3 regions of the Rhizobium sp. GR12 genome follow, and region 1 is predicted to be linked to each of the others. Evidence: riboswitches for the same ligand, from Rfam matches in the RefSeq annotation. Region 1 holds a riboswitch; each other region holds the start of a gene.
What was found. A riboswitch is a leader RNA that binds a small molecule or an ion and turns the genes downstream of it on or off. The one in region 1 is predicted to bind cobalamin.
Positions count from the first base shown of each region.

Region 2: another riboswitch for cobalamin. It lies ahead of QSK43_RS25905 (CbtB domain-containing protein); the one in region 1 lies ahead of QSK43_RS15965 (ABC transporter substrate-binding protein).
Region 3: another riboswitch for cobalamin. It lies ahead of QSK43_RS12930 (DUF1636 family protein); the one in region 1 lies ahead of QSK43_RS15965 (ABC transporter substrate-binding protein).

Region 1 covers NZ_JASXTH010000008.1:228,149-237,670, forward strand. Annotated here, with positions in the region: gene QSK43_RS15945 (class I SAM-dependent methyltransferase) at 1-718, shown strand, start outside; gene QSK43_RS15950 (pseudoazurin) at 917-1,411, opposite strand; gene QSK43_RS15955 (ABC transporter ATP-binding protein) at 1,408-2,208, opposite strand; gene QSK43_RS15960 (FecCD family ABC transporter permease) at 2,205-3,233, opposite strand; partial or broken gene QSK43_RS15965 (ABC transporter substrate-binding protein) at 3,230-4,183, opposite strand; cobalamin riboswitch at 4,425-4,659, opposite strand; gene argE (acetylornithine deacetylase) at 4,845-5,969, shown strand; gene QSK43_RS15975 (2-hydroxyacid dehydrogenase) at 5,994-6,920, shown strand; gene QSK43_RS15980 (cupin domain-containing protein) at 6,947-7,303, shown strand; partial or broken gene QSK43_RS15985 (aldehyde dehydrogenase family protein) at 7,601-7,804, shown strand; gene QSK43_RS15990 (tartrate dehydrogenase) at 7,873-8,916, shown strand; gene QSK43_RS15995 (NAD-dependent succinate-semialdehyde dehydrogenase) at 8,932-9,522, shown strand, end outside.
Region 2 covers NZ_JASXTH010000023.1:3,688-13,209, forward strand. Annotated here, with positions in the region: gene QSK43_RS25880 (GNAT family N-acetyltransferase) at 1-96, shown strand, start outside; gene QSK43_RS25885 (hypothetical protein) at 75-200, opposite strand; gene QSK43_RS25890 (type 1 glutamine amidotransferase family protein) at 199-765, shown strand; gene QSK43_RS25895 (hypothetical protein) at 934-1,248, opposite strand; gene QSK43_RS25900 (CbtA family protein) at 1,253-1,969, opposite strand; gene QSK43_RS25905 (CbtB domain-containing protein) at 1,980-2,162, opposite strand; cobalamin riboswitch at 2,331-2,571, opposite strand; gene QSK43_RS25910 (c-type cytochrome) at 2,774-3,694, opposite strand; gene QSK43_RS25915 (c-type cytochrome) at 3,918-4,352, opposite strand; gene QSK43_RS25920 (LysE family translocator) at 4,558-5,202, opposite strand; gene QSK43_RS25925 (helix-turn-helix transcriptional regulator) at 5,336-6,046, shown strand; gene QSK43_RS25930 (metallophosphoesterase) at 6,035-6,880, opposite strand; gene QSK43_RS25935 (superoxide dismutase) at 7,142-7,744, opposite strand; gene QSK43_RS25940 (hypothetical protein) at 7,966-8,310, shown strand; gene QSK43_RS25945 (GNAT family N-acetyltransferase) at 8,315-8,857, opposite strand; gene QSK43_RS25950 (LysR family transcriptional regulator) at 8,953-9,522, shown strand, end outside.
Region 3 covers NZ_JASXTH010000006.1:283,596-293,117, forward strand. Annotated here, with positions in the region: gene QSK43_RS12910 (precorrin-8X methylmutase) at 1-371, opposite strand, end outside; gene cobG (precorrin-3B synthase) at 368-1,726, opposite strand; gene cobN (cobaltochelatase subunit CobN) at 1,723-5,073, opposite strand; gene cobW (cobalamin biosynthesis protein CobW) at 5,078-6,115, opposite strand; gene QSK43_RS12930 (DUF1636 family protein) at 6,112-6,537, opposite strand; cobalamin riboswitch at 6,656-6,866, opposite strand; gene cobO (cob(I)yrinic acid a,c-diamide adenosyltransferase) at 7,005-7,622, shown strand; gene QSK43_RS12940 (cobyric acid synthase) at 7,624-9,081, shown strand; gene cbiB (adenosylcobinamide-phosphate synthase CbiB) at 9,068-9,522, opposite strand, start outside.

The sequences.
Region 1 (9,522 bases):
TTTTTCGGAAGAAGAACGCGCGGCCTGGCATGCGCTGGTCTTGAAGCATCTGGGCCAGGGCGAAGGCCGCAAGGCGCTCGATCTGGCGAGCGGCACCGGCGTCATCTCGCATCTGATGGACGATCTCGGTTTTCAGGTCACCGGCATGGACTGGTCGGAAACGATGCTGGAGCTTGCAAGGGCGAAGGCGAAAGCGCGCGGGCGCAATATCCGCTTTTTCGTCGGCGATGCCGAAAGCACGATGGAGCCGGACGAAAGCGCCGACGTCATCATCACGCGCCATCTGGTCTGGACGCTGGTGGACCCGCAGGCAAGCTTTGCCGAATGGTTCCGCGTGCTGAAACCGGGCGGACGCCTGCTGATCGTCGATGGTGATTTCGTCAACACCGGCTGGCGTGAAAAACTGGTAAAGAAGCTGGCGACCGGTCTGGAAAGCATCGGCCTCGTGAAACCGGACCAACCGCACAAGCCGGCGGACCCGGCCAACACCTTCAGCAGCATTCTTTCACGGGTCTATTTTTCGAAAGGTGCAAGGGCCGGCGATGTCGCGGCGCTGTTGCGCGAAACAGGCTTCGAACCCGTCGCGATCGATCAGGAACTTCAGGCCATTCATCGCGCCCAGTCGAAAAACTTCAGCTTGCTGAAGGGTATTTTGCGCGGCCTGCAACACCGTTATGCGGTTTGTGCGGTGAAGCCGGATATTTCCGAAAAGGTCTGAGGAACGCCACAGATGCCTTCAATATCCGCATACACGACGTCGTCCTCGGGCCTGTCCCGAGGATCCAATCACGTATCGCAAAATCAATGCATTGCAGATGCTCGGGACAAGCCCGAGCATGATGGAGGAGAGGTTTTCGGGCTTTGCCTGCACCCTCCCGGACGATCCAAACAGCCACTCAAGACTTCCACCGACGCCTCAATTTTCCGCCCGCTCGAATAGCCCCTCCAAGCGCGGCTTCGCCCGGCCGGGCACCTCTACCGTCTTGTAACTCTGCGGCAAGGTCGCCTCCCCCACCTTGATCAGCATCACCATGCCCATGCCGTAATGCGGTGGGCATTTTATACCGTAAAAGCCCGGTCGTTCGAAACTGTGCTCGAATTCGTCGTTGATCCGGCTTTTGAACCCTTCAGCACCTTCAGGAATCATGCCGCCGATAGTCGCGGCATTGTGGCTCTTGTGGGTCGGCACGAAGCGCACGCGGTCGCCGGGGGCGATCTCCAGAAAATCGGGTTCGAATACCATCGGACCTTTTTCGCCTCGGTTCAGCATCTTCACTTCGAAGGTTTCGGCCATCGCGTGAAAGGGAAAACCCGCAGCCGTCGCGAGGGCGATTCCGACAAAAGCGTAAAACGATTTTGCATCCGGAAGGTCGCCAAAGCGAAGATTTTCAAGCATATTCAATGTGATCATCGTGCCAGCGCTTTCTTTGCGTGGTCGACCGTCCCGTGGGCAGGCAGAAAACGAATATGGGAAAAGCCGCCCTCGTCCGTGGTGACGACGGATTGCACGCCGAAAACGGCGGCTATCGTCGCAGAGGTCAAAACCTCGCGCGGTGGGCCGACTGCGATCAATTCGCCCCGATGGATGATGACAACCCGGTCGCAGAACATGGCGGCATGATTGAGATCGTGCAGCGCCGCCACAACGGTCAAGCCCTGCCGGCGCACCAGATCGAGCAGGCCGATCTGATGGCCGATATCGAGGTGGTTGGTCGGCTCGTCCAGCAGCAGGATGTGCGGCTGCTGCGCCAGCGCCCGGGCAATGTGCAGGCGTTGGCGTTCGCCGCCTGAAAGGTGGTGCCAGTTGCGATCCGCCTTGTCCGCCATGTCAACATTTTCGAGCGCGGCATCGACGATGGCATCGTCTTTTGGCGACCAGGCGGACAGCGGGCCGAGATAGGGCGTGCGCCCGAGTTCCACGGCCTGCCGGGCGGTGATGCGCTCAGTGGTTTCAGCCTGCTGCTCCACGAAGGCGAGCCTGCGGGCAAGTTCCCGCCGCCCGAATGAGACAAGCGGCTCCTCACCAAGCGTGACATGACCCCGGCGCGGCTTGCGAATGCCGGCCAGCATGGAAAGCAGCGTGCTTTTGCCGGAACCGTTCGGCCCGATGATGCCGAGAAATTCACCGGAGGCGACCTCCAGCGAAACCCCGCGCACGATGTCGAGAGTGCCGGCATGGAAATGCAGATCATGGGCGGACAATCTCATGACCGGCCTCTTTTCTGCCCGAGAATGAAGGCGAAGGCGGGCGCGCCGACCAAAGCGGTGATGACACCGATCGGCAAAACCTGGCCCGGAATGACGATGCGCGACAAAATATCCGCCACGATCATGAAAACCGCACCTGTGAGGGCCGTCACCGGCAGCAGCATGCCGTGGCGAACGCCAACGAAGATGCGCGCCGCATGCGGAATGACGAGGCCAACGAAGCCGATGGAGCCGACCAGCGACACCATGACCGCCGTCATGATCGCCGAAACCGAGATCAGCACCGCATAGACCCAGCGCACCGGGATGCCGAGCGACGCCGCCGCCTGCCCGCCAAAAGCGAAGGCATCGAGCGCACGGGCATACCAGAGACACACCGCAAGCCCTGCAAGACTGACCGGCAGGGCCAGCCAGACATCCGGCCAGCGCACGCCCGAAAGATTGCCCAGAAGCCAGAACATGATGCCCCGCGCCTGTTCGGCATTGGCGGATTTGGTAACGACGAACGACGTCATGGCGTTGAACAGCTGCGAACCAGCCACCCCCGCCAGAATGATGGCGCTGTTGCCGTGCCCTGCCCGCACCGCCAGAAGGCTGACCAGCGAAAACGCAACGAAAGCCCCGATCAGGGCGCCCGCCGGCATCGTCAGAAACCCTGCGCCGAAGCCCAGAAGCGCCACGGCGACTGCGCCGGTGGAGGCGCCTGCGGAAATGCCGAGAATATAGGGATCGGCGAGTGGATTGCGCAAAAGCGATTGCAGCACAGCACCGGCCAGCGCCAGCGATGCGCCGCAGCAGGCGGCGACAACGGCGCGGCTGAGGCGGTAACTCCAGACGATGCCCTCATCGAGCGGCTCCAGCGGATAACCCGCATGAAACACACGATTGGCGATGGTTTTTGCCACCACATCGAAAGGAATGGCGGTCTCGCCGATGGCCGCACCGGCCATCAGCGCGACGAGCAGCAGGGCGAGTGCGGCAAAAGCCAGACCCGCCCGACCGAGATGGACGGAAAAACCGTTCACTTGGCGAAGCCGGCGGTGGAAATCGCCTCGGCCAGCGTCTCAATGCCTTCGATCGTGCGGATCGTCGGGTTCATCGCCTGTGCGTCCATTTCGAAGACATGAGCCTCCTTGACGGCGGGCATGATGCTGGCAACCGGATCGGTGGCGAGAAACTTAAGCTTGACGGCAACATCATCGGCGGGGAAACGGCGACGGTCCATCTTGCCGGCAACGATCACCGATGGATTGGCCTTGGCGATGGTTTCCCAGCCGACGGTCGGCCATTCCTCATCGCTTTCGATGACATTCTTCAACCCGAGCGCGGACATGATGTAGCCGGGCGCGCCATTGCGCCCCGCCACGTAAGGATCGATATCGAGTTCAGCGCTGGAGAACCAGAAGACGGCCGAAAGCTTGCCATTCGCCGAGGCGATCTTGGCGCGGGCGGCTTCCTCGCGTTTCTTCAGGTCGGCGACGACTTCCTCGCCGCGATCCTGAACGTTGAATATCTGGGCGAGGTCGCGGATTTCCTGGTAGATCAGATCCATTGTGAAGACGGATTTGCGCACGCCGTCACCCCCACCGGAATTGTCCTTGCCCATGCAATCGGCAGGCGACGTATAGACGGGAATACCGAGTTCGGCGAATTGCGCCGGCGTTCCGACAACGCCTTCGGGGCCGATCTGCCACTGGAACTGCGTCGTCACGAGGTCCGGCCTCTTGCCGACCACCGCCTCGAAGCTCGGATCATTGTCGGCCAGCCGCTCCACCTTGGCGTTGGCGTCCTCGTAACCCTTCAGAACCGGGCCGATCCACAGCGCCGTGCCCACCACCTTGTCGGCGACGCCGAGCAGATAAAGAACCTCGGTCGTGCTCTGGCCGACGGAAACGGTGCGGGCGGGCGCCTGCTTGAAGGTGATCTCGTGGCCGCAGCTTTTGATCGTCAGCGGATAAACGGTTTCGGCAGCATGAGCGGCTCCGGCAGGCAGGGCCGAGAGTGCAACGGCCAGAAGACCGACGGAAACCGGCAGGTGTTTGAAATGGAACATATGTTCTCCAGTCAGAATACGTGGCGTGATCCGCAGAGGCGCGTCAAAACGCGTGGCGACAAAGCGGCGGCATGTGTGGAGATGGAGAACGGGACACGGAATACGTTTCCGCAGACGGAAAGGTCATAATCAGCTCCTCTTCCGGGCATCCCCGCCCGTAACGATGGTTCATATTATGACGGCAGGTCTCCTGGCTCACGAATATGCGCCGTTCATCTGCCTTCCCGCATCCCGAAGGACACAGTGGCATGACGCTTTGCGGCGTCACGAGGATGAACGGCAATCCGCTTACAGTTGCGGGGGCAGCCACGGCATTGGGCGATTAAAATCACCCGCACCATGTTCCCTATTAATCCCTTTGCCTTTCGGCTTCAGGAACCGTCACGTTCTGACATAAGGGGCAAGTGGCGGGGCGTCAATTGCGATATTCGACTTTGAGGAAGGTCGCCGGTCACACCAGCACGAATTTTCTGAAAGCACTGGAAGGTCACAACAATCTACCGAAATCCTCCGCATTTCAGCAGATAAACGCCGCAGGCCACTCTAAGCTTGCGCGATGACAATCCGGTCAGCGGAGACGGCCATGAACGCAATCGAAATCCTTGAGCGTCTCGTCGGTTTCCCGTCGGTCGTCGGAACCGCCAATGGCGACATTGCCGGATGGATCGCCGATTATCTGGATAGCCACGGCGCCAAAGTCTCCCTGCTTCCCGGGCCGGAAGGTGATCGCGCCAATCTGTTCGCAACCTTCGGGCCGGCAGATCGTGCCGGCTATATTCTGTCCGGCCATATGGATGTGGTGCCCGCAGGAGAACCGGAATGGTCCTTCGACCCCTTCTCGCTGCGGCCCGAAAACGACCGTCTCTATGGGCGCGGAACCACCGATATGAAAGGCTTTCTGGCGACTGTTCTGGCCGCCGCACCGGCATTTTCGCACCTGGCGCTGAAACGGCCCGTGCATATCGCCTTTTCCTATGACGAAGAGGCGGGCTGCCGTGGCGTGCCGCATCTGATCGCCCGCTTGCCGGAGCTGTGCGCTCCGCCGGCGGGCGCGATCATCGGTGAGCCGAGCAATATGCGGGCCGTTCGGGCGCATAAGGGCAAGGCCGCCGCGCGCATCGCCATCCGTGGTCGCTCCGGCCATTCGTCGCGCCCGGACCAGGGGGTGAACGCCATCCACCTGATGACCGGCATCATGGCAAAGGCCGTCGAGACGGCGGATGTGCTGATGCGGGGACCGTTCGAAGCCACTTTCGAGCCGCCCTATTCCTCGCTGCAGATCGGCACCGTCAAGGGTGGTCAGGCGATCAATATCATCCCCGATTTCTCCGCTATCGAGCTGGAAGCGCGGGCGATTTCCGGCGTATCGCCGCTCGCCCTGCTCCAGCCGGTTCGCGACAGCGTCGAGGCGCTTGCCGCAAAGGGCGTCGATATCCAATGGACGCCGATGAGCGATTATCCGGCGCTTTCCTTGCCAGCCGACACTCCACTCGTTCTGCTTCTGGAGGAACTGACCGGCACGGCGTGTCTGGCGGCCGTCAGCTACGGCACGGAAGCGGGGCTTTTTCAGGCTGCGGGCATCGATGCCATCATCTGCGGGCCGGGGGATATCGGCCGCGCCCACAAACCGGACGAATTCATAACGGCAGGCGAACTTTCGGCCTGCCAGTCGATGCTGGAAACACTCGCCAGCCGTTGCACGGTCTAAACCTTCGGGAAATATGGATTTCAGATGACGTTTCTCTTCAACTCCGACGCAAAGCGCGGCGAAATCTTCCGGCAGGCTCTGGCCGCCGACCTGCCTGATCTGCCGTTTTCGATGGATGCTTCCAGTGTCGATCCGGACGCGGTCCGTTACCTCATCACCTGGACCGTGCCGCAGGACATCGCCCGGTATCGTAATCTCGAAGTCCTGTTTTCGATCGGTGCGGGTGTCGACCAGTTTCACATCGAGGCCATCCCCGAGACGGTGAAGGTCGTGCGCATGGTGGATGAGGGCATCATCCGCATGATACAGGAATATGTCTGCCTCGGCGTGCTTGCCCTTCACCGCAACCTGCCGGTCTATTTGAAACAGCAGCGCCAGCAATTGTGGAGGCCCCTGTCGGGCCAGCGTCAGGCGGAAGAGTGCCGAGTGGGCGTTCTCGGCCTCGGCATGCTGGGCGTTGCGGCGCTGGAGCGGCTGAAACCTTTCGGTTTTCCGCTCTCCGGCTGGAGCCGCTCACCGCGCCAGATCAAAGGCGTCATCTGCCACCATGGCGAAGAGGGGCTGGCCGCCATCCTCTCTACCAGCGATATTCTCGTCTGCCTGCTGCCGTTGACCGACGAGACCACGGGGCTTCTGAATGCCGGGCGCCTCGGGATGCTTCCCGAGGGTGCCGCCCTGGTCCACACCGGGCGTGGCAAACAGCTTGACCATGACGCCCTCATCGACGCGCTGGACAGCGGCAGGCTTTCAGGCGCCATGATCGACGTCACCGATCCGGAACCCCTACCGGAAGACCACAATTTCTGGACGCACCCGAAAATTCTCCTGACACCGCACATCGCCAGCGTCACCCAGCCCCATTCCGCCGCCCGCACCATTGTCGAAAATATCAAACGATACCAATCCGGTCTCGAACCGCTCGGCCTCGTCGACCGCGGCCGTGGATATTGATTACACCGCTCCAAGAAAGGACATCCATGCCTCTCCTCAAGACAATCGACACCAAACCCACCTTTGAACCGAAAGCCTCCAAGGCCTTGCCTGAACGTCTTATCGCCGGTGATCCGTCGTTCAAGACGTGGCCGCTGGATGAAGCCCGCGACGGCACCGTCCACACCGGCATCTGGGAAGCGACCCCCGGCGAAAGCCGCTCTATCAAGGGCGAGACATTCGAGTTCTGCCACATTCTCGAAGGCGTCATCGAGATCACGCCGGAAGGCGGTGCGCCGCTGCGTTACACGGCGGGCGACAGCTTCGTCATGAAACCCGGCTTTGTCGGCGTCTGGAAGACCATCGAAACCGTGCGCAAGATCTACGTTACGGTCACGGGGTGATTTGTTAAGCCAAATTCTTGGCATTCCGGCCGGTGGACAGGCGTTTTTGCGAAAAAACGCCGGCCGGCAATCGGATGCTGGACCCGTGCCTGCATGGGTGTCATCCCCGAATATTTTTCGGCCGGGATTTGCACCCCGGACGAAACGCAGCAGTTCCCAGTAAGCGACTTATGTCCGCCGAAGATTGCGCTGTGGGCCGCCTGCAAAACAGGATTTTCGTTCATTACCCCACCGCAGTCGGTCAATACTGCTTGCCATCAAGGGTTAGCGTTGAGGCATATCCAAAGAGGATTCCACATGACGCTCAGCTTCGATCCAGACAGCTTATCTCTCCCGATCGGCCATTTCATCGGCGACCGGCTGATCCCGGCTAAAAACGGCATCGACATGCACCGCCCCGCCGGCTGCCCGAAAGCGGATGCGACGCTGGTCGATGAGGCCGTGCAAACCGCCAAGGCCGCGCGGCGGCTACAAGCGCTCCGGCATTGGCAAGGATCTCGGGCCGGAGGCCTATCTTGCCAACCGCAAGAGCAAAAGCGTCCTTATCGGACTGTAACAGGGGAAGCATCTTGAAAACGCATCGCATCGCACTCATTCCCGGAGACGGCATCGGCCGCAGCGTGACGGACGCGGCATGGCAGGTTCTCAATGCCGCAGCAAAAAGTTCCGATTTTGCGCTTGAAGGAACGGAATTCCCCTGGTCCTGCGCTTTCTACAAGGAAACGGGCGCGATGATGCCGAAAGACGGCATTGAAACCCTGCGCGGTTTCGATGCCATCATGCTCGGCGCGGTCGGCTGGCCGGCGGAGGTGCCGGATTCGGTCTCGCTGCACGGCCTGCTGCTGCCGATCCGCAAGGCTTTCGTGCAATACGCCAATATCCGTCCGCACCGGCTTCTGCCGGGTGTGCAGGGGCCACTCAAGGCCGATGGTTTCGACATCCTCTGCATCCGCGAAAATACCGAAGGCGAATATTCCGGCGCGGGCGGACGTGTACACCAGGGCACCGAGGACGAGGTTGCTGTCGAAACCTCCATCTTCACCCGCAAGGGCGTGGAACGCATTTTGCGCTTTGGCTTCGAGCAGGCGCAAAAGCGCCGTGGCAAGCTGGCTTCGGTCACCAAGTCGAACGCCCAGAAATACTCGATGGTGTTCTGGGACGAGGTGACGCAGAAGCTCGCCGCCGAATATCCTGACGTCGAGGTTTCGAGCTACCATATCGATGCCATGGCGGCACGCATGGTCATGGCGCCTGAAAGCCTCGATGTCGTGGTCGCCTCCAACCTCTTCGGCGATATTCTGACCGATCTCGGTGCGGCCATTCAGGGTGGTCTCGGCTTTGCCGCTTCTGCCAATATCAATCCCGATCGCTCCGCCCCGTCCATGTTCGAACCGGTGCATGGGTCCGCCCCGGATATCGCCCCTCTCGGCATCGCCAACCCCATCGCCGCCATCTGGTCCGGCGCGATGATGTTTGAGCATCTTGGCGAGACCGGCGCGGCCGAAAGGATCATGACGGCACTGGAAACAGCGACCGGCAGGGGTATCGGCACGGTGCCGGGCAAGGACAAGACGGACACCATAACCGCTGCAATTCTCGCAGCACTCGACTGATTTTGGAGGAACATGATGCAGGGCTTGAAGGACAAGGAACTCTTTCGCCAGACGGGTTTGATCGGCGGCGCATGGCAATCGGCGGCAACGGGCAAGACAGTCGACGTGATCGACCCGGCAACGCAGGCAATTATCGGCACCGTGCCGGATATGGATGGCGGTGAAACCCGCGCGGCGATCGAAGCCGCCAATGCCGCCTTCGGGCCGTGGAAGAAAAAGACCCACGCCGAACGGGCGGCACTTCTCGAAAAATGGTTCGCGCTGATGATCGAGCATATCGATGATCTCAGCCTGATCCTCACCACCGAACAGGGCAAACCTCTCGAAGAAGCCAAGGGCGAAATCCGCTATGGCGCGTCCTTCGTCAAATGGTTTGCGGAAGAGGCCCGGCGCATCAGCGGCGGCACCATCCCCTCCCCGACGCCGGATCGTCGCATTGTGGTGTTGAAGGAGCCTGTCGGCGTCTGCGGCATCGTCACGCCGTGGAATTTCCCGAATGCAATGATTACCCGCAAGGTCGCACCAGCCCTTGCGGCCGGCTGCACCGTCGTCATCAAGCCTTCGGAATTCACGCCCTATTCGGCGCTGGCGCTCGGCGTTCTCGCC
Region 2 (9,522 bases), on a different contig from region 1:
ACGACCGGCAATGTGGCCGCGCATCGTTTCTACGAGAGCATGGACTTCGCGCCCCGGCCGGTCACCGGCATGCGCTACATGCAGTCGATTGCCTGATTGAAACCGACGGAGACAGACATGACACGGATTGCCATATGCTCGTCACCGGCATGCGTTACATGCAAGCCCATCGCCTGATTGAAACCAACGGAGACGGACATGACACGGATCGCCATTGCGCTCGCGCAGGATTTTGCGGACTGGGAACCGGCGCTGCTTGCTGCGGCGGCGCGCGGCTATCTCGGCGTCGAGATCGTTTACGCCACCCCGGACGGACGACCCGTGATTTCGATGGGTGGGCTCGATGTTACGCCCGACACATCCTATGATGCGCTTGATCCTGATAACATCGATGCGCTCGTCATTCCTGGCGGTATGAGCTGGGAAAAGGGGACGGCTGTCGATCTTGACGGTCTGGTGCATCGGTTTCGCGACAGGGATCGGCTGGTTGCCGGCATCTGCGCGGCAGCAAGCGCGCTTGCGGGCACGGGCGTCCTCAACGATGTGGCGCATACCGGCAATTCGCTTGCGTCACACAAGGCCTATCCGGCCTATCGCGGTGAAGGGCTTTATCGCGATCAGCCAAAGGCGGTCAGCGATGGCGGCATCGTCACGGCGGCCGGCAGTGCGCCGGTCAGTTTCGCTGTGGAAATTCTGAAAAACCTCGGCCTCTTTGGTCCGGAAGCCGAGGCGGAACTTGGAACTTTTGCGGCGGAACATCGGTGAGGCGCAATGGGCTGGATGGTTTGCGGACCTTCCCTCCGTCATGCCGGCCTTGAGCCGGTATCCAGCCAGCCCAAGTCTTTGGGCTGAGAAGACTCTTTTCGCCGCGCAGACGCGCTTCGGCTGGATACCGGCCCAAGGCCGGCATGACGGAAGAAAGTTCACCAGGTATTACCCTCTATCAAGCACACGGCAGACACGGGCGGCGGCCTCACCGCCCTCGCCCGCAATCGCCCGGCGGATATCGCGGCTGTTCAAATGCAGGCTGCGACCGGCGGGCAGGCCCGCGCGTTTTATCTTGGCAAGCGCTGCGGCCGTAAAAGCGGCCTCATGATCGTGGAAAAAAGCAAGCGCCGTTTCCCGTTCGGGGCTGGCGCCGAGGACTGCCTTGAAGGCAAGGCGGTGCACGGCGCAGAAAGCGCCGTGACCGGGAACGGCAAAACGCAGCGCATCGAGTTCGTCACTCCATTCGGCTGCGTCCTGCATAGTCTCAAGCCGACTGGAAGCGTTTCAGGAAAAATGCGCTCAGTGTTCCGAGCAGAGCCCAGAAAACAAAGCTGGTCACGGTGGCGGCAACGATGAACTGGCGCTCCAGCGGCAGCGGTGCCAGCGCATGTTCGCCTTCCGGCGGCAGCGGCGCACCCACCACATGTGGAGCAACGATCAGCACCAGCGCCAGCACGATTGCCCAGGGTTCGCGTCGGAACGAGATCAGCGCGATGCCGCCCGCGGTTGCGGCAACCGTCGAGAGCCACCAGATCTGCCGCGCCTCAAGCGCTGCGGCCGGGCTGCCCGGCAATTCCGGCGGCAGGCCGATCATCGGTGCGAGCATGACGGCGGCAAAACCGGCGACACCCCACAAAAGACCTTCGCGCCAGCCGGCATTGGTGCCGCGCAGCGAGATGAGGCCCGTCAGCACCAGCGCATAACCGATGGCGGTCAGGATATTGGCGGCCAACGTATAGGCGGTGCGCTCGAAGCCATCGGCCGGGGACCAGGCTTCCTCATTATGTTCGTGCGCGGGAACCGCAGCGCCGGTCGTGGCCGGAGCATCATGGCTGTGGGGCGCTTCGCCGCCGGCATTTTCATAGGTTTCCGCCTTCAGGATCAGCGGCGTGGTGCCGAAAGCCTGCATGGCGGAGACGGCGAAACCGCCAACGATGCCGACGAGAATGGCGGTGAAAACGATATTACGAAAAAACGACATGCTTCACCCCTCAATGGCAAGGGAAAGCATTGGCATGACGTGTGTCATGCGCGGCATTGTGAACGGCTTCCACATGCGAAAAGCCGACAAAACCGACGACGAACAGGCCAAGCACGATCGCCGTCAGCGATTGCGCGAAGCTGCCCGTTTTTGCTGAAACGGCGGCATTCGCCGTATTCTGGTTGATGGACATGGTGACCCCTCCTGCGGCGCGACCCCGCGCCTTTAGATGCGGCAGAACGGCGAAAAAGCCGCGCAGCCGCATGCGATACACTTCACCACGGGGATAACGAGACTGACACAGGGAGGCAGCTTGTGCCTGGTCACCCTGAAATTCCGCTCTTCCGGACACCCCGCCGGCATGGACATTTCCGTGATGGCAGGTCTCCTGGCTTACGGGTCAAAACCTGAAACACCTTCCCGGCATCACCCTCGCCCCAATCGGAAACCTCGGTTTCCGGCGAGATGGCTTACCAGTGGCATTTCGTTTCAGGCTCTCCGCTCACAGTTGCGGGGGCAGCCACGAATGAGGATGTCTCCCTATCGTGTTCCCTTTTCACCTTCCGGAACGCCCGGAAGGAACCATCACAGGATTGTTATCCGACGGGTGGGTGCGGGAGTCAATGGCGGGCTCTCGTTCGAACTGCGCGCCGTCGCCTCCACCTCCGTCACCCCGGACTAGATCCGGGGTCCAGCGCGATCAAGTCCTTGATCGCGAAAGACTCTTCTCACGGCGCAGACGCGCCGTGGCTGGATGCCGGATCAAGTCCGGCATGACGGGTCGTCGTGTCTTCGACCCCAAATCTACCGCGGTGGAATGGCCTTCAGATAGGCGGCAATCGCATCCCGGTCATCTGCGGTCAGATGCGCCATGTTCTGCTGCACCTTGACCATGGAGCCGCCGACGCTGTCGAATTCCGGGGTGAAGCCGGTTTCCAGATAGCTGGCAATATCGGCCGCCGCCCATGCTCCGATGCTTTCGGAGCCGGGCGTGATATCGGGAATGCGGCCTTCGCCTTCCGGGTTGGGGCCGCCGGCCAGCCATTTTCCTTCCAGAAAACCGCCGAGCGCGTTGCGCGGCGTGTGGCATTCGCCGCAGTGGCCCGGTCCTTCCACCAGATATTGGCCGCGCAGCAATTCGGCATTGGCATTCGCAAGCTCGACGCGGGGCGGCGCGGACGTATCGAAATAGAGGAATTTCCAGCCGCCCAGCGCGATCCGCATATTGAATGGGAACGGCAGATCATGATCCGGCGCGTCGTTCGGGCTGGCGGGCAGAACCCGCAGATAACCGTAGAGGTCGTTGATATCCTTCTGTGTCATGCGGGCATAAGAGGCATAGGGAAAGGAGGGATAAAGATGTTCGCCGTTCCTGCCGACACCGCGCGTCATGGCATCGCCGAATTCCGCCAGCGTCCAGCCGCCGATGCCATGCTGCGGATCGGAGGAAATATTGGGTACATGGAAGGTGCCGAAGGGGCTTTTCAGCGCCTGCCCGCCCGAAAGCGTCAAAAGCGCATCGCCCTTGGCATCGGGCGCCGCATGGCAGCTTGCGCAGCCGCCCGCCCAGAACAACGTTTCGCCATTGGCCAGATCCGGCTCGCCAAGGCTGACCCAATGGCTGGGCGCCAGCCGCTGAGGGGCAGTGACCCACGCGAAAATTCCGTAACCCGCAATGGCCGCAACCGCGATCCCGCCCGCAAGCTTCGTCCAGATGGAAGACATGACCCCTCTCCCCTTTTGCCCGACCGAGCATGTTTGGCCGCCCGAAGGCGGTCGAGATTATCGATAGCCCTCCCGCTTGCTGGACGTCTTCCTCGGGCCTGACCCGAGGATCCACAATTCGACGGCTTATGAATCCTCGCCTCAGGGGCGAGGATGACGCGGGAGCGGTTCACGGCCTACCCGCGACCGGGAAAAGACCGCTCGAAAGCGGTCTTCCGACACATTATTTCTTTAGACGATAGGTCTGGTGGCAGGCGCCGCAATCGGCTCCCAGCGCCTTCATGGCGGTGGCGACACCGGCCTGATCGGCAGGGAGACCGGCGAGAACCGTATCCGCATCCGTGCCGAGCTTGGCGGCCTTGGCCTTGAAGTCCTCGAAATTTTCCCAGATGGCGGGGGCCGCAGCACTGCCAGTCTCGCTGCCGGGCGGGAACTGGTCGGGGAAAGCCTTGGCATTGGTGCTGATGGTCGTGACGGCAGCCTTGACGACATCGGCGTCGTAAGGCTTTTCACCCTTGGAGATGGCGGCGAGCGCACCCATGGAGCCCCCGATCTGCTTCATCATGCCTTCACGCTTTTCGACTTCGCCGGCAGCGTAGACCGCTCCGGCGCAAAGACAGCCGAAAAGCATGGCCGCCGCGATGGTTTTCAGTTTCATACACTCTCTCCTTGATTCCGGCAGGCACACCGGACGCTAGATGCAACGGCGCGAGGATGCCCTTTCCGCATGGCGAAAAGAAGTCACATTGCGGTGAATTCCTTCGTGAAAACAGAAGTCTAGGGCATCGGACCGAAAAGTGTGCGCGGTTTTCGGATCGTCCGATGCTGAAACAGAAACCTGGAGCGGCGGGACCTGATCCATTTCATCGCCCGCCGCTCCAGGACAGGGCTTCAAAGAGTGTCAGCAGGGCTGCGGCAATCAGCATGAAACCGGCGGCGCGGCCGATGAAGATCGTGGCGGCAGGCGAGGAAACGAGCCATGCCCGGCTCTTGTCGGCCGTCAGCGCCAGCGCGCCATAGACCGTAAACTGCGTAACCGCCACCATCGCGCCCATCACCAGCCCCTGCATCCAGATCGGACCGTAAGCGGGTTTGAGGAATTGCGGGTAGATCGCCATCATGAACAGATAGGCTTTCGGATTGGAAAGGCAGGTCAGCACCGCCCGCCAGAAGGCCTTTCTGACCGAGGCGCTCGCTTGCGCCTCATCACCGTTCACGACAATCGCGCTGCGCATCAGGCCGATACCGATCCAGACCATGTAAGCCGCACCTGCGACGAGAAGCGGCAGGAACAGCGACGGCATCCAAGCGGCAAGCATGCCGACGCCGACCGCGCCATAAAGCGAATGTACGATGCCGCCGGCGCTCATGCCGCTTGCGGCGGAGAGGCCGGTTTTACGGCCGCCGGTCAGCGCGCTTGCCAGCACGAATAGCATATCCATGCCCGGCAGGATGATGATGCCGAACAGGACCAGAAAGAAAAGCCAGAGATTTTCGGCGTAACTCATGTCAGTATCTCCCAAGACAGTTTACGGCACATTCGGGAAAGCTTAAGTTTCTCAATGTGTTTTGCTGTTTATAGGAAAAGCCAACTGACAGCGTTGTGTCAGTTGCGTGGTGAAGCAACCGGGAAAAACGGCAATGCGCAAGGCATCGAGACTGTTCGAGATCATCCAGATCCTGCGGGTGGCGCGCAGGCCGGTCACCGCGCAGACCATCGCCGAGGCACTGGAGGTCACGGTGCGCTCGGTCTATCGCGATATCTCGGCCCTTCAGACCATGCGCGTGCCGATCGAAGGGGAGCGCGGCGTCGGTTACATCCTGCGTCCCGGCTTCAACCTGCCGCCGCTGATGTTTTCCATCGAGGAGACGGAGGCGATCGTGCTGGCGCTCGCCATGGTCGCCCGCACCGGCGATAGCGAATTGCGGCAGGCGGCGAAAAAGGTCAGCGACAAGATCGCCGCCTCCCTGCCCGAACCCCTGTCGAAAACCCTGAGCGCCAATGCCCTGCATGCCTGGGGCAGCGTCGCACCCTCACCCGCCGGCATCGATCTTGCCACCGTCAGGCGGGCGGTGCGCGACGAGGAGAGGCTGGACATTACCTATCGCGATGAGGCGGGTGCGGAAACCCGGCGACAGATCCGGCCCATTGCCGTGATCTATTATTCGGAAACGACCAATGTCGTCGCCTGGTGCGAATTGCGACAGGCGATCCGCAACTTCCGCTCGGACCGGGTGCTCGCCTGCGAAACAACGGGCAATTTTTTCAAGATGGAAGGCGAAAGGCTGCGCCAATTGTGGATGAGCGGCTGGCAGAGCAACCAGCCGGCAAGCCCCGCCTCACAACCGTAAAAGACGATCCGCTTCACGCCCGAAACCGCGTATTGCGATTCGGTCGGCGAAGACATCGGCGATGGCGAAGGTGTTCTGGTCCGGCGTATCCACCATGCCCTTGAAATTGACGAAGTGAGTGCTGCCCAGCAGGCCGTAATTGCCATCGTGATTATGACCGCTGAACCATGCGGCAACCGAAGGATGCGCGCCCAGAAGATCGAGGATGCGCGGCGCATCCCACATATTATGGGCGTTTTGCGGATAGATCGGATAGTGGCAGAGAACGACCACTTTTTCGCCCGCCGCATCCGCCTTTTGCAGAACGCTCCGCAGCCATTCGAATTGCTCGTCGCTGAGCGACGCGTTCCAGTCCTGCGCATTGATCGCGCCCGTTTCTTGCAGGTGCTTCAGCCGGTCTTGCGCAAGCGCGCGGCGCGGATCGTCCGGCGGCGGGGCAAACAGGCTTACCTCGTTACCGTCAAGCACCACGAAACGTATCTCACCGATGGTGAAATCGTGCCAGGGCGACGCCATGCCGAGGCGGGCATGGATGGTGGGCAGATGCTCGGGCGCGACTGCAAAATCGTGATTACCCGGCAGCATCACCGAGGGGTGGCGAAGCCCGTCGTAAACACTGAGGATCGCGTCGAAATTTTCAAAGCCACGGTCGATGATGTCGCCGAGCGTCACCACGAAGGCCAGTTCCTCGCTGTTGAAGGCATCGATGGCCTCCGCCAGCTTTTTCGGGCTTTCGGCATAATACCGGCCCATTTCCGGGCGGGGATCGGCATCGGCATATTGGGGATCGGCAACGATGCCGAAGGAGAAGAGAGGGCTGGTTTTTTCAGTCATGATGCGCCGCGATAAACCGGGCTGATGACAGGCTTGTGACAAGTGGAAAACCAAGGCCGCAAAAGCAAAACACCCGGCATTTCGGCCGGGTGTTGAATGGAGGCAAGCGTAAACCTATCGTCGTCATGCTCGGGCCTGTCCCCAAGTATCTGCTGACGTCGCGTTTCAGGAGACATCCGCAGATCCTCGGCACAAGGCCGAGGATGACGTCACGCGTGGAGAGGCCGTCTTGACTGACAGCAACCACGCTTTTCGCGCACCTTACTTGGAAGCCGCTTCGTAACGCTCGAGCACGTAGTCCCAGTTGATAAGGTTATCAACGAAGGCTTCGAGGTACTTCGGACGCAGGTTGCGGTAATCGATGTAGTAGGAGTGTTCCCACACGTCGACGCCGAGGATCGGTTCTGCGCCATGAACCAGCGGGTTTTCGCCGTTCGGGGTCTTGGAGATTTCGAGCTTACCGTTCTTGACGGAAACCCATGCCCAGCCGGAGCCGAACTGTGTGGTGCCGGCAGCGATGAAATCAGCCTTGAACTTGTCGTAACCGCCGAGATCGGAGGCGAAAGCCTGTTCCAGCTTGCCTGGCAGCTTGTTGCCGCCGCCGTCCTTCTTCAGCCACTTCCAGAAATGGACGTGGTTGTAATGCTGGGCCGCATTGTTGAAGAGACCGGCATTGGTGCCAAAGGACTTCTTCACGACTTCCTCGAGCGAAAGGTCGGAAAGACCGGCTTCCGCTGCCAGCTTGTTGCCGTTGTCGACATATGCCTTGTGGTGCTTGTCGTGATGGAACTCGAGCGTCTCGCGCGACATGTAGGGTGCAAGCGCGTCGTAGTCGTATGGGAGTTCAGGAAGTTCGAAGGCCATGGTTTTTACTCCTTTTTGCAGCGGGTTACCGCTCCTAGAAACCGTGTGAGCGGACCATAGGAGCGAAGCTCTGTTTGGGCAACCTGTGAAATATCAAAATGTTCCGCCAAAAGAGAAAATTCCTCCTGTGGCAGCCGCCACCACATTTGTTTCACAACCCAGGCGTACCGTTTTCCACCCTATCGGTTCGCTTTTTGATGAAATTGCAGGAAGGAAATTCCATGACCCACCCCAGGATCCAACGCGCGCTGCTCCTCGCCGCCTTCTCCTCGCTTGCCCTACCCGCCGCCGCGTCGTCGGACGATGCGTGGAAGGAATTCGTCGCGGATGTGCAGACGGCGTGCCTCAGCGCCAGCAAAGACATGATCGAGGACGCCAAGGTGGTCGTCGATCCGGTCGGCAGGGAGAATTACGGCCTCGCCATCCTCACCGGCAAGGCCAAAGGCGCGGATGCGACGATCAGCCATATCTGCGTCTACGACAAGAAAACCAAGGCCGTCGAACTCGGCAGCGAGCTTGCCGGCGATACACTGAAGGTTGAAATTCCCGGCTCCACCAAGCCCTGAAGTCTCAATAGCGCGGCGTGGTATCGCCCTCGCCCAGCGCACGCTGCATCAGCACCGTATCCAGCCATTGGCCGTGTTTCCAGCCGATGGACCTGAACGTGCCGACATGCTCGAAACCGGCGGCGCGGTGCACACCGATGGATGCGGCGTTGGCGCTATCGCCGATGACCGCAATCATCTGCCGGAAACCACGCGCGGTCGCGTCCTCGATCAGCGCATCGAGCAGCTTGCGGCCAATCCCCATGCCTTTCATGGCCGGATCGACATAAACGGAGTTTTCCACAGCAGCACCATAGGCCGGGCGCGGACGATAGGCCCCGGCATAGGCGTATCCGGCTATCTTTCCGTCGATTTCGACGACGAGATACGAATAATTGCCCTCCACCAACAGACGGCGGCGCTCAAGCATCGTCTCCACGCCCGGCGGATCGATCTCGAAGCTGGCGCGGCCGTGCAGCACGGCGTCCCGGTAAATTTCGGTAATGGCTGGAATATCCGCTTCCTCGCAAGGGCGGATGATAAGGCTTGAAACTGTGGGAAGGGTCATTCTCTTGTCCTGCGATCGTTCACAGCGCCATTGTGCATTGCGGCTCAATCAAAATAAAGATTATCTATCTTATACAAACGATAAGGTTTTCTTTGATGATGGACCTCGATCTGCGGCAGGTGCGCAGCTTCATGGATGTAGCCGATCTCGGCAGCTTTTCCGCCGCCGCCGACAAGGCGGGGCTGACGCAGCCGGCCATCAGCCTGCATATCCGGCTTCTCGAAAAGCAGCTCGGCGTGCGGTTGATCGAACGGGTCGGCAGGCGCGCGCAGCCGACGGCGGCGGGCCGGGATTTTCTCATCCATGCAAGACGGATCGCGGAGGAAGTGGCGCATGCCATCGATACCGTAGCGCCGCATCGCAGCGGGGTGACGGGACGCCTGCGCATCGGCACAGGCGCCACCGCCTGCATCTATCTGCTGCCGCCGGTGCTGGGCAAAATCCGGCAGACGATGCCGGGTATCGAAATCGTCGTGCAGACCGGCAATACCCACGATATACTGAGGCTTCTCGAGGCCAATACGATCGACGCAGCGGTGGTGGCCCTGCCCGCCAGCGGCCGCAGCCTCGATATCAGCGATATCCATCTCGACGAACTGGTCGCGGTTTTCCCGCGTGGCTCCGTTCCTGACGCAACGGTCCTGAACGCGGAGACACTTTCGACA
Region 3 (9,522 bases), on a different contig from region 1:
CAGAGATCGAGCGCGGCAGCGGAGCGGGTATTGCCGATCTTTTTCGCAAGCTCCGGCGTGCGCGGATCGCGAAGGGTGCAGATCACATCGTTATCAGCCGGAAGCCGGGCGCGGGTAACACCATGCGCAACCATTTCCGCATCGCATAGAACGGGCTTGCCGGCGAGAAGCGCACCACGCGCAGCGGAAACGAAATCCGGCGAGAACCGGAAATGGCTGGCCGCCTCCACCTGCCCGCAGGCGTGGATCATGCGAACGGCAATATCCGCCTGTTCTTCGGTAAAGGCGGATAAATCCGCTTCTTCGCGGACAATGGCGAAGGAGCGCTCATAGATCGCATTGCCGTCGCGAATATAGTCATGGTCGGTCATAGGTCATCCTGTCGAAGCGCCGCAGCGATTGCCCCTTTACCCAGGCGGGCAAACAGGTTGGCAGCGTTTTCCCCGGGCTTATGTTCTTTTTCGTAAAGACGGGCAAGCCGCGAAAGTCCCGTCCTCTGCTGCTCGAAAGGTAAAATACCGTCATGCGGGCCGCAGGCGCGTCCCCAGATCGAAAAGGCCAGACCATCGGCGTTGCCGGAAAGGGCCAGAAGCGACGCAGCGGGGTGCGCACAGCCCTTTCCGCAGCCGGAAATATGCAGCGTGAAGGAGCCATCGAGCAACGAGGCAAGTTCCTTCGATGCGAAGGCGGCCAGTTCATGCGTGGGCAGAAAAGCCGAGGCGCAGCCCGGCGCGCCGGAACAGACGGCGATGGAAGAGCGCGTATCACCCACGGCCGTGACGAAACCGGGAGTTCTTGCAGTCTCCAGCAACGTCCCACATGCATCCGGCGATCCGAAAAAGAGCAGGCTATGATTGAGCGACGGACGCAATGCCTCGATACCGGGTGCTCGCTCCTGCTCGCAGAGGAGTGCCAAATCGCATGCCCGGACTTGCCCGAATGCGGGTGCAATACCGGCCGCGATAATACCCTTGCCCACCGCCATCAGCCCCAGAGGTGAAGAAGACGCCTGAGCCTCGCTTTCGATTGCACGGTCAACCAGGCGGTTACCGCAAATCGCTTTTATCGTCCGCAAATCCAGATCGCGGCCACGGGAAAGCGGCCCCTTGCCGGCCAGATAGACGAGCAGCGACAGGACAATACTCGCCGCCACATCCGTCTCAACCAATCCCGCATTCAGCGCTGTGCGCTCTGGCCCGCCGACAAGCAATCGCCAGAAGATCCGACCGTCCAGCAGCACCGCCTTCAGGCGAATATCCGCAACCAAATCTCCCATAGAGATGCGTCCACCACCGTCGATGATGACGGACATCTTGGCCGCGAGCTTTTCATGCAGCGCCAGTGCATCAGTCCCTCTGCGAATCTCTTCGGCAAGCAGACTGCCATCGGCGATTTCCTGATCGTCCCGTCCGGCCAGAGGTGAGGTCTCGACGGCCAGTCCGTCGCGAAGCGGCAAACCCAGTGCTAGAACATCATTTTCCAGGGTGCAGGCGCTTTCGGGCGTCAGGCCGCGAAATTGCAGACTGCCGCGTGCGGTGATGTCGATCAACCCGTTGCCGTGCCGCTCGGCAAGTTCGCAAAGCGCGATCATATCGCGGGGCGCAATATCCGCCTCGAATGCGATCCGCGACAGGTACCCGTCACCGGTCAGCATCGGGGTCGATAAGGCCGGACATGTGCCACGACGGCCAAACGACTGGACCGGATCGGAAGCCGCCGCCCTCATGCGCCGACCCTCTCGGAGCAGGGCAAGATCAGCATTTCAAGCTCGGCATCGACCGCGTTGCGGCGACTGTGCCACAGGCCGCGACGGCGGGCGGATAAAAAGCGCGTCGCCATCACCTCCGCCGCCTTCGGATTTTCCCGCAGAATGAAATCGCGCACTTCGTCATTGCCGAAATAGGCGTCGTAAAGCGCCTCGATCAACGAGGAGGAAACCGCATGGGTGGTTTCGGCAAAACCGATCAGCCGGTCCACCGTCTCGGCAAACTCCGCCGCCCCGCGCGGGCCATGCCGCATCTGGCCGGCGATGAAGCGTGGATTGACGGCGCGGGCACGCACCACCCGTGTCAGCGCCTGCGAAATGGACCGGGCACGCGGACGCCCCGGATCGGTCGTATCCAGCGCCACAATATCAGCGACGCCGCCAAGAGCGGCCTTCGCGGCGGAAAAACCGCCGATGAAGGCGACATCGGACGAACCGTCCAGAAGGTCGCGGCCCGGATCATCGCCGGTATGCACCAGAAGATCGGCGCGCCGCACCAGTTCCGTGAAACCGGCATTCGCGAAAATCTCCAGCCCATCCGCACCACCGAAGGCGTGGCTTGCAGCATCGAGATAGGCCTGCCCCAGTTCTTCACGCTCGTCCCATTTTCCGCTGGCGAGTTTCTCCTCTGTGCCCGCACCATAGGTGCCGGGTGCGGAGCCGAAGATACGGGCCGGAATAAACCCGAGCGCGCCCGCCTCTTCCGCCAGCGGATTGTCGCCCGGCGCTTCCTCCCGCCGCGCAACGGCCTTGGCGGCAGCGTCGAGAAGAGCGATCAGCGCCGGAAACATATCGCGGAACAGGCCGGAAATCCGAAATGTGACGTCAACACGCGGCCGCCCGATACTGGCCGGCGGCAGAACCTCGATGCCGGTAACGCGCCCGGTGGCCGGATCATGGATCGGTCTCGCCCCCATCAGATGCAGCGCCTGCGCCACATCCTCACCGCCATTGCGCAGGCTGGCGCTGCCCCAGAGATCGAAAACCAGATGTTTCGGCCAGTCACCATGGGATTGCAGATGGTGCCGAAGCACTTCTTCGCCCGCCATGCGGCCAAGCTCGAAGGCCGTCGGTGTCGGCATGGTGCGCGGATCGGCGGCATAAAGATTGCGGCCTGTCGGCAGCACGTCCAGACGTCCGCGCGCGGGCGCGCCGGAAGGGCCGGGGACAACATGCCCACCATCAAGCGCAGCAAGCAGAGCTGCTTTCTCCGCTGCGGCACTTTCAAGCCTCAGGGGATCGGTCTCGCCCTCGGGGATGCGGCCGAAAACATGCTGGCCATCCTTGATGGCAAAATCCTTGAGGTCGCAGAGAAAGGCATCGATGCGTGACAGCGCCGCATCCGCGTCGTCCTTCGCGCCCACGCCCGCATCGGCCGCAAGCCCGGTTTCCAGCGCCTTTTCAACAATCAGCTTCGCCAGCCGGTCGCGGCGGCGGCGATCCAGCCCATCCGCCTGCGCATATTCATCGACCAGCTGTTCCAGCGCCACTTGTTCCGGCGAAAGCCCGGCATCTATCAGCACTGGCGGAATATGGCCGATGGTAACGGCAGCAATCCGCCGTTTGGCGACCGCCGCTTCGCCCGGATTGGAAACGATAAACGGATAGACCACTGGCAGCGAACCGGTGACGATTTCGGGAAAACAATCGCGGGAAAGCGCCACCGTTTTGCCCGGCAACCACTCCAGCGTGCCGTGTGCGCCCACATGCACGACGGCATGCGCATCCGCGACCCGCTGCATCCACGCACCGAATGCGACGAGCGCATGGCGAGGCGGCAGGGCGGGGTCATGATAGTCCACCCGCCGATCCTCATTGCGCCCCCGATCCGGCGCGAGCGCTACAAACACCTGGCCGAAACGGGCAACGCGAAACCGGAATGCGCCGTCGATAAGCGCATCGTCCTCCTCGGCTGCCCCCCACGTCGCATCCACGGACGTGGCAGCTCCCTGAGGCAAGGCCGCAAGAAAATCCTGATAGGCTGAAAGTTCGACAGCCGCTTCCTGCCGCTCGACGCAATCCAGCAAAGCCCGCGCCGTTTCGGGAATATCCTCAACAGCGTATCCCGCCCCGGAAAGGTCGTGCAGCATTTCAAGCACGCTTTGCGGCACATCGAGACCGACGGCATAACCGGTGCGCCCCGGCGCCGCACCCGGATAATCCGGCATCAGAATGACGATGCGGCGATCCTTTGATGCTGAATGTTTCAGCCGGACAAAGGCGGCAATTCGATTTGCAACCTGCTCGATACGATCCGCTTCGGGCGCATTCACCAGGCTGGCACCGCCATCCGTTCGCGCCTGCTTGAATGAGATCGCACCGGCAAGAATCCGGCCATCCAGTTCCGGCAACACCACATGCATGGCAAGATCTGACGGGTTGAGGCCGCGCGCGTTCTCTGCCCAGCCATCCCGCCGCGTCGTCGCCATAACCACCTGAAACACCGGCACGCCGAGACGGTCAAACAGCGTCTTGCCACCGTCATCCATCTGGCTTGCGAAGGCAGTAGCAGCGATTATGACAGCAGGCTCAAGACTTGGCAGCACTGTTTCGAGGAAACGGATCGCCTCCCCATCCTTCAGGCCGCTGACAAAAATCGGCAAGGGCGCAAACCCGCGCTGCAAGAGAGCATTGAAGAGCGCATCCACCGGCGCCACATCGTCTGCCAGAAGCATGGAGCGGTAAAAGAGAATGGGCAGGACAGCCGCGCCGGCAGGAAAACCTGCGCAAGCTTGCGCCTGATCCACGACGCCTTCGCCCGGCCGGTAGAAACCGGCCTTCGGCAGCGATTCAGCCTCGATATCCGGCCATGCGTCACCACTTGAAAGTGCCGCAAGACCAACGGCAAGTCGGTCCATATTCTTCCGTCCGCCCTCGCGGAAGAAAGAGAGGGCCGAGGCCAAAATTTGCCGATCGACGGTCGAGGCCGCTTCGAGCTTTTCGTCCCTCTCACTGCACTCACCCGGCAAAAGCAGAAGCCTGATACCGCGCCTGCGCGCCAGAATCGAAAGCTGGTCGACGCCGTAACGCCAGCGCTCCGCTCCACCAAGAATCCGGATAAGGATGACGCGGGCATGTTCCGCCGTTTTTTCGATCCACAGATCGACCGACATGGGGTGCCGAAGCTCGGACAGATTAGCGGCGGACAGGGTGGGAAGCGCACCTCCCGCCTGCCGCCAAACCAGTTCCAGCCCTGCAATATCGCTCGCCGAAAAAGACAGCATCACCACATCCGATCGGGGCTGGTTGAGATCAACCGGCTCGATCAGATCGTCCAGAGACGAGGATGTGGTGGCGAGGATGTGCATCTTGTCAGGCGGCCAGCATCTGTTCGATCTTTTCGCGATTGAGGCCCTTTTCGCCGATAACGACGAGACGGCTGCGGCGCTCTTCGCCAACCGCCCACGGACGGTCGTAATAATGGTTGACCCGGCTGCCAACAGCCTGCACCTGCAAACGCATCGGTTTAGTGGAGACCTCAACGAAACCCTTGATGCGAAGCACGTTTTCCGCAGCCGCCGTCTCGGCAATGCGGGCCGCCAACGCTTCCGGATCGGCCACAGCCGGCAGATCGATAACGAAGCTGTCGAAATCGTCGTGTTCGTGGTCAAGCTCGCCATCATGGTGGGTGCGGCGGTTTTCGATATCCTCTTCCACCGCAAGGCCGAGGCCGATCAGTACGGCGGGGTCGATTGCGCCGTTCGAGGCGACGACGATCTTTGCCGCCCTTGGCAGATGCTCGAGAATATGAGCCTTCGCCTTTTCCAGACCGGCGCTGTCCAGAAGATCGGCCTTGGTCAGGACGATGAGGTCGGCGCAGGCGATCTGGTCTTCGAAAACCTCCTCGACCGGATCGTCGTGATCGAGCGCTTCATCGTTTGCGCGCTGGGCGGCGAGTGCTTCCATGTCATGCGCCACCTGACCCTCGGCAAGGGCAGCGCCATCCACAACGGCCACAACGGCGTCTACCGTCACGCGGCTCTTGATTGCGGGCCACTGGAAGGCCTGCACCAGCGGCTTCGGCAGCGCGAGGCCGGAGGTCTCGATGAGGATATGCTCCACCCTCGGCTGGCGGCTGAGGATCTGTTCGATCGCGGGCTGGAAATCATCGGCCACCGTGCAGCAGATGCAGCCATTGGCCAGTTCGACGATATTTTCCTCCGGGCAGCTTTCGATGCCGCAGCCCTTGAGGATGTCGCCATCGATGCCGATATCGCCGAATTCGTTGACGATGATGGCCAGCCGCTTACCATCAAGCTTTTCGAGAAGGCCGCGCAGCAGCGTGGTTTTTCCAGCCCCCAGAAAGCCGGTGACGATGGTGCAGGGAACGCGGTCCAGAACGGTGCTCATGATCTCTCCTCGGTAAAATCGAATGGGGGAATGCGCGCCACCATGCCGCGCTTCAATGTGTCGGGGCGGCCGCGCCAGGGCATCAGTCCATCGGGGGAAGCGGCCAGCATTCGCGCGCCGGTCAGCAGGTCTTCCGCATCGCCGGGCGTCAGCCCGCCAAAGATGTAGGACCAGCCGTCGGCACCGCGCAACACGGCGCTGAGGCCGCGTTTGCAATTGGCAAGGCAATTGACGGAGCGAACATCGATGCCGGATTGTTGCGCCTTCACAATGGCGGCTTCGGCAAGGATGGAGCCAGGGCGCGGGTCCGCATCGGGATCGGTGTCGTCGCGACAGCTTCGGCAGATAAAAACCACCACGCCGAGAGCCGTTTCGCCCTCCGCCTTGCCGTTCGGAAAAGAAGATGCCGCTGTAATATCCAAACCGTTTCGCTTTCCGCGCCTTTAAAAACTCATCGGGGTGCGGATGTCGAAAACGGCACGCTGAAAGGCGTAGCCATCAGTCAATTCGACCGACTGACCGGAGCACCCCGCCCGGCAGACGTTTTTTCCTGAAACGGCAGGTCTCCTGGCTTGCGGCTTTAAAACACCCTGCACCACCTTCCCGGATCTTTCTGTTGATCCAGTGGCTCACAGTGCGGGCATACCGCTTACAGTTGCGGGGGCAGCCACGGAATGACCCGGTATCGGGCGGAACCGTGTTCCCTCTTAGCTTTTCCCGTTGCCGGGAAAAGACCGTCAGTCCTTCTACCCTTAGGCTGAACGGGCGTGGGGGTCAATGCTGCGGCCCTCCGGCTTGCGCATTGCCGGGTTCGGCAAATTGGGTATAGTCGCCGCTCCGAATGGCGGGGCATCCGGTCCCCATGCCGCTGGACGAGAAGGAAAACGCGATGACACGCGATATCAGCGAGAGCGAAGCCGAACGCCACCGGCAGAAAATGGTCAATCGCAAGACGGCCCAGGATGCCGAAGTTGCGGAAAAGACCATCGAAAAAGGTCTGCTGATGATCAATACCGGCCCCGGCAAAGGCAAATCCACGGCCGCTTTCGGCCTCGCTTTGCGCATGCTCGGCACCGGGCGGCGGGTCGGCGTGGTGCAATTCATCAAGGGCGCATGGTCGACCGGCGAACAACAGGCTCTGACCCTGTTTGGCGACAAGGTGGAATGGCGTACCATGGGTGAGGGTTTCACCTGGGACACGCAGGATCTGACACGCGATGTCGCGGCAGCCGCAAAGGCCTGGGAAGAAGCCAAAACCCTGATGGCCGACGAGACGATCGGCCTGTTGATCCTCGATGAATTGAACATCGCGCTGCGCTACGATTACCTGCCACTGGAAGAGGTCGTCGAAACGCTCTCCAGCCGTCGGCCCGATCTGCATGTCATCGTCACCGGCCGCAACGCCAAGCAACCGATGATCGACGCTGCCGACATGGTGACCGAAATGACCCTCGTCAAACATCACTTCAAGGCGGGCGTGAAAGCGCAGGCGGGGATAGAATTCTGACATGACTGCACGCGTGCTGATGTTTCAGGGGACCGGCTCGGATGTCGGCAAATCGCTGATGGTGGCCGGCCTCGCCCGCGCTTTCGTCAGGCGTGGCCTGTCCGTCATGCCGTTCAAGCCGCAGAACATGTCGAACAATGCAGCCGTCACCGCCGATGGCGGCGAGATTGGCCGGGCGCAGGCGCTACAGGCGCGGGCAGCGGGCGTGCCGCTCTCGGTTCATATGAACCCTGTGCTCCTGAAGCCGCAGAGCGAAACCGGCGCTCAGGTGGTGGTTCAGGGGAAAATTCTCTGCAACGCGAAAGCTGCCGATTACCAGCACATGAAGGCCGGACTGATGCCGCGCGTGCTGGAAAGCTTCGAATACCTGAAAAAACAGGCCGATCTGGTGTTGGTGGAAGGGGCGGGCAGTGCTTCCGAAATCAACCTGCGCGCCAACGACATCGCCAATATGGGTTTCGCCCGCGCAGCCGGCGCGCCCGTAATCCTGATCGGCGACATCGACCGTGGCGGCGTCATCGCCAGCCTCGTCGGCACCAAGACCGTGCTCGATCCCGACGATGCCGCGATGATAGAAGGTTTCATCGTCAACCGCTTTCGCGGCGATCCTGCGCTGTTTTCGGAGGGCATGCGGATGATTGCGGAAAAGACGGGCTGGGCCTCCATCGGGCTTCTGCCGCATTTTTCCGATGCCGCGAAACTGCCGGCAGAGGATGCTCTCGGGCTTTCCGGCCCGGCACAACAAAAGTCTGGCGCGAAGATCCGCATTGCCGTGCCGATCCTGCCGCATATTTCCAATTTCGACGATCTCGATCCCCTCGACATGGAGCCGGATGTGGAGCTGATCCGCGTGCGGCCGGGCGAGACCATTCCCGCCGATTGCAGACTGGTTCTACTTTGCGGTTCGAAATCCACCATCGCCGATCTCGCCGTGCTGAAAAATGCCGGTCTCGACATCGATATCAAGGCGCATGTGAGACGCGGCGGCTACGTTCTCGGCCTCTGCGGTGGATACCAGATGCTGGGGAAAACCGTTGCCGATCCTGACGGCATCGAAGGGCCGCCAGCGACGGTCGATGGGCTTGGCCTGCTGGATGTGACGACGGTTTTGACCGGCGATAAGAGGCTTGTTTCCGTGCAGGGTAGAAGTTTCGACGGAATTCCTTTATCCGGCTATGAAATGCATGTCGGAGAAACCAAAAGCACGGTGGACGGCATTCCTTTTTCGACCATCGACGGACACGCAGACGGAACTATCTCGCCTGATGGCCGCATCTTCGGCACCTATATCCACGGTCTTTTCGCGGATGACCGCCAGCGCAGTGCATGGTTGGAGCGGCTTGGCGGGCAAGGCACGGAACTGAACTACGATGCCCAGGTGGACGCCGTTCTTGACCGCCTCGCAGCGCATATGGAGAACCATCTCGACCTCGACAGGCTGCTTTCTATAGCGCGATAAGCATCGCCAGCAACCCGAACAGGCCGATCAACAACAGGTCCGCAATCCGCGCCAGCCGGAGCGCCGTGCGAATATCTCCGGCAATCAACGCCGATCTTCCCCCTTCGCCCATGAAGCGCGCCTCGATCATCTGCCCGCCATAGGAGCGCGGCCCGGCAAGCGCGAAACCGAGGGCACCGGCTAGAGCCGCCTCTGGCCAGCCGGCATTGGGGGAGCGATGATGATACGCATCCCGACGTATCGCGGCAATGGCTCCGCGCGGCGATGCGCCCTTCACGAAAAACGCGGCGACCACGAAAAGACCGCCGCTCAGTCTCGATGCCGGCAGGTTGACCAGATCATCCAGCCGCGCCGAGGCCCAGCCGAAGGCCTCATGGCGCGGCGAGCGATGGCCGATCATGCTGTCGGCCGTATTGATCGCCTTGTAACCCGCACCGCCCG